3 regions of the Kineococcus sp. GCM10028916 genome follow, and region 3 is predicted to be linked to each of the others. Evidence: predicted binding sites of a transcription regulator. Region 3 holds the regulator's gene; each other region holds the start of a gene.
The links. The regulator LexA, encoded in region 3, represses DNA repair genes until DNA is damaged. The targets are predictions, from matches to a motif close to TCGAACANNTGTTCGA.

Region 1 (2,255 bases), on a different contig from region 3:
GACGCCCTGGTCGGGGCTGAGGTGGCTGAGGACGGGCCCCTCGGGACCGAAGGCGTCCTCACGTTCGTCGATGTAGGGCGGCAGCCCGTAGGGCAGGGGCACTCGTCCGGTGTCCGGCGTGAGGTCGTCGAGCAGGGCGGCGGTGGAGCTGGTCACGCGGAGGTCTCCTGGGTGCGGTGTCGAACGGGTGGCCGGACGGGTGGCTGAACAGGTGCTCGGACGGGGGTCAGGGCAGGCGCAGGACCTGGCCGGGCAGCAGCAGGTCGGGGTCGTCGCCGATGACGTCGACGTTGGCGGTGTGGAGGCGGTGCTGCTCGGCCATCACCTCACCGGCGGTGGCGTCGGGACCGCACCGTTGCGCGGCCAGCGACCACAGGCTGTCCCCGCGGTGGACGACGATCTCGCCGTCGACCTCCCGGGGTGCGGGGGGAGTGCTCGCCGTGCTGGTTTCGGGGGTGGTCTCCGGGACGGCGGCCCAGCCGAGGTCGAGGGCCGGTGCCGAGGTGGCCTGCAGGGGCGCGGAAGCGGCCCAGCCGAGCTCAGGGACCGCGGTCGCCGCGCCCCGTTCGGCCGCACCGGCGGAGAGGGCGGCCGATCCCAGCACCAGGCCCACGACGAGCGCGACGACCCGGCGGACGGTCCGCGGGACGCCGGGGGAGGGCCGCACGGCGAGTCGCGGGTGACTGCGGGTCCGGACCTCGTCGGCGACGGCCACCAGGACGGTGAGCGCCAACCACCCCAGGAGGAGGGCGCCCACGACGGAGCACCCACCGACGAGCAGGTCGGAGACCGTCGCGGTGCCCGACTGCGCGGTGCGCAGCGCCGGTGCCGCCAGGGCGAGGAGCCCGGCGCCGGCCAGAGCGGGCACGGCGGCCAGCCCGGCGCCGACGGTGAACGTCAGCAGGTGCCGAAGTCTGTGCACGGTAACCACCCTCGTGATCGCACGGCCCCAGTTGGACCAGTTGAGTCCTTCTGGGTGTCGTTTGGTGTCGTTTGCTGCGCCATGTCTAGCGACCACCTGTGCGCGGGGCCAGGAACTCCCGTGACATGCGCCCGATCGGAGGGCAGCGCCTGACGGTGGGTGAAGACGGGTGACGGGCGACCCGACGGGTGGTCACCGCGACGTAGCGTTGTGTCGTGCGCTGGGACGACCTCTTCGACGACCTCGCCGCCCGCGCGGAGCACGCCCACCGGCTCGAGCGGGACGAGGAGGTCGCCGACCGGATCCGCCGGGACGAGGCGACCGTCACGCTCGCCTCCCGCGTGCGCGCGGCGACCGGGGCCGTCACCTTCGTGCTGCGCGACGGCACCACGCTGAACGGGCGGGTCGAGGGGGTCGGACCGGACTGGTTCCTGGTCCGGGAGGCCGCGGCGTCGCGGCAGGTCCTGCTGCCGGCCGCGGCCGTGCTCGCACTGCGGGGGGTCCCCGGGCGCAGTGCGGCGCCCTGGGGCGCGGTCGCAGCGCGGCGGACCCTGCTCCTGGCGGTCCGCGCACTGGCCGGAGCCGGTGTGCACGTCGTCGTGCGCACGGGTGGTGTCGACGTCCGGGGCACGGTGGGTCGGGTGGGCGCCGACCACGTCGACGTCGTCGACCTCGACGACGTCGTCGAGGGTCAGCGTGCGGACAGCGGTGCGCGCACCACGACGGTCCCGTTCGCGGCGTTGCTCAGCATCACCGAGGTGGTCTGACCGGGAGGTCGGCCGGTGAGGTCGGTGAGCGGGTCAGTCGGTGTGGTCCTCGCCCGCGAGGACGCTCTCGCGGGTCTGGGTGTACATCCGCTGGATGTAGTCCTCGAGCTCGGAGTCCTCGACGCGCCACTGCCCCCGCCCGCCGACCTTGATGGCCCGCAGTTCTCCCGTGCGGACCAGGGCGTAGGCCTGGGCCGAGCTGATCGCGAGCGTCTCGGCGACATCCGCGAGCGGGACGAAACGGGCGGGCACGGGGTCTCCTGGAGGGCGTCGTCGGAGCTGTTCCTGGCGGGTGTCCGCATCCTCGCACGACGTCACCCTGGCGCATCGGCCGTTCGGGTGGCCTGTGGACAACCGCGGACCCCCGCCGCTCGGGAGCCTCACCATGGTCCTCGACCACAGCGCCTGGAGCCCGGGAAGTGCCCGGACCTCCACGTGTCGGACGACGGAGGGCCCACCAGTGCGGACAGCGGTACGAGCGGTACGCGGACGTGACGTGCCGCCGGTGTCGGTCGCCCGGCGGGTGAGTGCCCCTTCGTGGCGCGATCCGCGGTTGCTGATCGGCC
Region 2 (2,255 bases), on a different contig from region 3:
AGCCGGCGGTGGCCATGGCGGCCGCAGCGTCCTTCTCGTGCTTGGCCGCGTCGGCCAGCAGCGGCAGCAGCTGGTCGGTGACAGGGGTCGTCGTGGCGCTGCGTCGGGCGACGAAGCCGGCACGGTCGTTGCTGCGGACCAGGGTGGCGAGTTCGACCCGCGCGGCACGGTACTGCTTGACGAGATCTTCGATCTGGGCCCGGTCCGCGGCCGGGGTGGCCGGGTTGGAGGCCTGGTAGGCGCTCCACGCCTGGTCGTAGGCCGTGTCGTCCTCGCCCATCTTGGTCAGTGACGCCTCGGTGGCCTGCTGGTCGTCGGTGACTGCTGCGTTCACGATGTCCATGCGCAGGGTGAGGAAGGAGGTGCGGACCTCACCCAGCGTCTGCACCGAGGCCACGCCACTGGTGGACACGTTCTCGAGGTTGGCTTGGGAAGATCCGAGGCGGGAGATGCCCAGGGCCACCACGGCGGCCAGCAGGAGGCAGACGACGCCGAAGCCGGCGAAGAGCTTGGGGGCGACGTTCAGATCGCGCAGTGCCTTCATGGGTGGGCCTTCCAGGGGGTTCTCGCGCGGCGCGGGGTGGGGAAGGTGCCGAGGGCGCAGGGCGGAGCAGGCGGGTGAGGTCGTCGTGTCCATCGGCGGCGCGGCCGTGGGCCTGAGGTGCGCCGGGAGAAGGCTGGGAGTCCGTTGTGCGTCGGGGGCCCGGTGCCTAGCGTGGTGCGCATGTGTCGCAACATCCGTCAGCTGCACAACTTCGAGCCGCCCGCCACGTCGGAGGAGGTCCAGGCCGCCGCGCTGCAGTACGTGCGCAAGGTGGCCGGGTCGACCCGGCCGTCGGTGCGCAACCAGGAGGCGTTCGACCGGGCGGTGGCCGCCGTCGCGCACGCGACGCAGCACCTGCTCGAGGACCTGGTGACGACGGCGCCGCCCAAGGACCGGGAGGTCGAGGCCGCCCGGGCGAAGGAACGCAGCGCGCGGCGCTTCGCCTCCTGACCCTCGGCCCCCGAAGCGTTCGCGCAGGTCAGCGCACGTGTCGGAGGCCGGTGGCAGCGTCTGTCGACGTCACCCCCGGGAATTCGGGGGTTGCGCGCCACCGTTCGAACGGTGGTAGAACAGACGCGCACGGTCGAACACCCGTTCGATAGTGCGCCACTCGTTGGAGGTCTCTGCTCGTGAGCGCCACCGCCCTCGCCCTGCCCGTCGTCGCACGCCCGGTCCGCCCTGCCCGCCGCAACGTCGCCACCGTCCGCCCACACTGCGCCGCCCGGCCCGTCGCGCCGCCTCGGCGCCCCGCCCGCACGCTGCGGCTGACCCGACGGGGCCGTCTCGTGGTGACCTGCACGGCCGCCACGCTGCTCACCGGTGCCGTCGTCGCCGTGACGGGTGCGCTGTCCGGCGCCTCGGCCGGGGTGGAGCGCACCTCCGCACCCCCGGCCGCGGTCCTGACGGTCCTCCCCGGCCAGACCCTGTCGCAGATCGCCGGTCAGTGGTCCCCGGGCGCGGACTGGCGCGAGGTGGCCGGTGAGATCGTCCAGCTCAATGCCCTCCCGTCCATGACCCTGCAGGCCGGACAACAGCTGACGATGCCCGAACAGGGCTGATCGCGGTGCGCCCGGTTGCTCCGTGCGTCGGTCACGACGTACGGTCGACCCTGGACCAGAGCCGTCGTCCGGTCTCGGGGGAGGAAGTCGGGGTGCACTGCCCGTTCTGTCGGCACGAGGACTCTCGTGTCGTCGATTCCCGCACGACCGACGACGGCAGCTCGATCCGTCGCCGTCGGCAGTGTCCGAACTGCTCCAAGCGCTTCTCCACCGTCGAGACGGCCAGCCTCTCGGTCATCAAGCGTTCCGGTGCGCCAGAGCCGTTCAGCCGCGCCAAGATCGCCAGCGGGGTGCGCAAGGCCTGCCAGGGCCGGCCGGTGAGCGAGGACGACATCGCGCTGCTCGCCCACCGCGTCGAGGAAGCCGTCCGCGCCCAGGGTGCCGCCGAGATCGACGCCCACCAGGTGGGTCTCGCGACGTTGCCCTTCCTGCAGGAGCTCGACGAGGTCGCCTACCTGCGTTTCGCCTCGGTCTACCAGGCCTTCGACTCCCTCTCCGACTTCGAGTCGGCGATCGACCGCCTGCGGGCCCAGCGCGCCGCGTCACCGCTGCCCCCGGTCGAGACGGTGCCTGCCCGCGGCTGACCCGCGTCGAGTCCTCGCGTCGAGGACGGGGATGATGGGGGGATGCTCGATCCCGGTTCCCTGTACAGC
Region 3 (2,255 bases):
ATCGCGGAGATCACCGAGGTCATCGCCCGCATCGACGGGTTGCAGGCCACGATCGCCGCGGCGGTGGAGGAGCAGTCGGCGACGACGTCGGAGATGGTGCGCAACGTCACCGAGGTGTCTTCGGGGAGTCAGGAGATCGCGTTGAACATCTCCGGCATCGCCGCTGCGGCGGATCAGACCACGGCGGGGGCGACCCACACGGCCACCACCGCCGGAGAGGTCTCGCGCACCGCCAACGAACTCAGCGAGCTCGTCAGCCACTTCACCCTCGCCTGATCCACCCCCCCTCCGGACCCACCGGCGCCGTCCCGCACCCCGCGGGGCGGCGTCGTCCGGTGGTGCCCTCGACACGCCGGTTCGAACACGTGTTTGATCCTCGCCCCCCGGGTGACTACCGTGACGTGGATCGGACCCCAGGACGGGGCCCGGTCGTACGACTCACGCGGAACGACAGGGAGAGTGACGTGGCCGACGTGCTGGACGGATCCGGCGACACCGGACAGGTGGCGCCGATGGCCTCGGTCCACCACTTCCCCGACGGTCCCTACGGCCGCGACGGACTCACCCACCGCCAGCGTCGGGTGCTCGCCGCCATCCAGGAGTGCGTCGAGCAGCGGGGTTACCCGCCGAGCATGCGAGAGATCGGTCAGGCCGTCGGCCTCACCAGCCCCAGCAGCGTCGCGCACCAGGTGAAGACCCTCGAGAAGCTGGGCTACCTGCGCAAGGACCCGCGCCGTCCGCGGACCCTCGAGGTCGTCTCGCCGGCGTCGGCCCGCGGCACCATCGACGGGTTCGAGGCCACCGCGGCCGACGGCCGCCCGCGTCCGCGCTACGTCCCGGTCGTCGGCCGGATCGCCGCCGGTGGCCCGATCCTCGCCGAGGAACTGGTGGAGGACGTCTTCGCGCTCCCCGCGCAGCTCGTCGGCGCCGGTGAGCACTTCATGCTCAAGGTGGTCGGGGAGTCGATGATCGACGCCGCCATCTGCGACGGCGACTGGGTGGTCGTGCGCCAGCAGCCGACGGCCGAGAACGGCGACGTCGTGGCCGCCATGATCGACGGCGAGGCAACGGTGAAGGTGCTGCAGCGCAAGGACGGTCACGTCCAGCTGATGCCCCGCAACCCCCTCTTCGCCCCGATCGACGGCGACGAGGCGACGATCCTCGGCAAGGTCACGGCCGTGCTGCGAAGCCTCTGAGCGAGGTCACCAGTTCGACGGCCGCCTCGATCGCCAACCGGGGCGAGGTGAGGACCGGCACGTGCAGGTCGCGCAGCAACGGCGCCGCGTCGACCATGCTCGCCTGGGCCAGGACGACGACGTCCACGGGCGGGTCGAGCGCCCGCACCTGGGTCCGGACGGCCTCCGCGACCCCGGTCGTGTAGGTCAGGACGTCGCCGGACTCGAAGGACGAGAAGGTGTCCGGGCAGCGGACCTCGATCAGCTGCACGGCCCGACCGGTGGTCTCCGCGCACTCGCGCAGCAGCGGCAACACGGTCGCCGCGGCCTCGTCCAGCGAGCTCACGACCGCGATCCGCCGCCCGGCCAGGACGGCGGCCTCGGCCATCGGGCGGTCGACCCGGACGACGCGCAGACCCATCTCGGCACCGACGGCCTTGGCCGTGGGGCCGACGGTCGAGCAGGTGCAGACGACGACGTCCGCGCCCTCCCCCACCAGTCGGCGCAGCCGGTCGGCCAAGGCCGGACGGACGCTGTCGATCCCGCGGTCCCGCGCCGTGGTGAGCAGGCCCGTGTCGACGAGGTGACGGTCGGCGACGGTGTCGTCCCGCTCGTTCAGGAGATCGCGGAAGGCGCGCACGTGGGCGTGCGCGGTGTGCAGGAAGCCGACGGTGGCCACCTCACGAGCATGCCACCCCGGACGCACGGCGTCAGCCACCGCTACCCAGACGCCGCAACGCCTCCAGCACGGTGGGGGTCGAGGTGGTGGACCAGAAGTCGGGCAGGCTGTCGCGCAGGAACCCGCCGTAGCGGGCCGTCGCGAGCCGCGAGTCGAGCACCGCGACGACACCGCGGTCACCGGTGGCCCGGATCAACCGCCCCGCCCCCTGGGCGAGGCGCACCGCGGCGTGGGCCGCCGAGACGGACACGAACCCGTTGCCGCCGGCCGCGTCGACGGCCCGCGCGCGGGCCGACATCAGCGGGTCGTCGGGTCGGGGGAAGGGGATGCGGTCGATGACGACGAGGGAACAGCTGGGTCCCGGCACGTCGACGCCCTGCCACAACGACATCGTCCCGAAC

Region 1: ACFQ46_RS10630 (LysM peptidoglycan-binding domain-containing protein) is a predicted target of LexA. The motif match lies at 1,011-1,026, and genes of this name have one in related genera.
Region 2: ACFQ46_RS21825 (LysM peptidoglycan-binding domain-containing protein) is a predicted target of LexA. The motif match lies at 1,128-1,143, and genes of this name have one in related genera.

What each region holds. Positions count from the first base shown of each region.
Region 1 covers NZ_JBHTFM010000008.1:271,132-273,386, forward strand. Annotated here, with positions in the region: gene ACFQ46_RS10625 (Rv3235 family protein) at 1-156, opposite strand, end outside; gene ACFQ46_RS10630 (LysM peptidoglycan-binding domain-containing protein) at 227-922, opposite strand; gene ACFQ46_RS10635 (hypothetical protein) at 1,138-1,689, shown strand; gene ACFQ46_RS10640 (helix-turn-helix domain-containing protein) at 1,723-1,941, opposite strand; gene ACFQ46_RS10645 (hypothetical protein) at 2,186-2,255, shown strand, end outside.
Region 2 covers NZ_JBHTFM010000021.1:338-2,592, forward strand. Annotated here, with positions in the region: partial or broken gene ACFQ46_RS21815 (Tar ligand binding domain-containing protein) at 1-544, opposite strand, end outside; gene ACFQ46_RS21820 (DUF2277 domain-containing protein) at 725-994, shown strand; gene ACFQ46_RS21825 (LysM peptidoglycan-binding domain-containing protein) at 1,174-1,602, shown strand; gene nrdR (transcriptional regulator NrdR) at 1,695-2,186, shown strand; gene ACFQ46_RS21835 (proteasome assembly chaperone family protein) at 2,229-2,255, shown strand, end outside.
Region 3 covers NZ_JBHTFM010000013.1:21-2,275, forward strand. Annotated here, with positions in the region: partial or broken gene ACFQ46_RS11430 (methyl-accepting chemotaxis protein) at 1-276, shown strand, start outside; gene lexA (transcriptional repressor LexA) at 513-1,196, shown strand; gene ACFQ46_RS11440 (aspartate/glutamate racemase family protein) at 1,171-1,854, opposite strand; gene ACFQ46_RS11445 (ATP-dependent DNA helicase) at 1,886-2,255, opposite strand, start outside.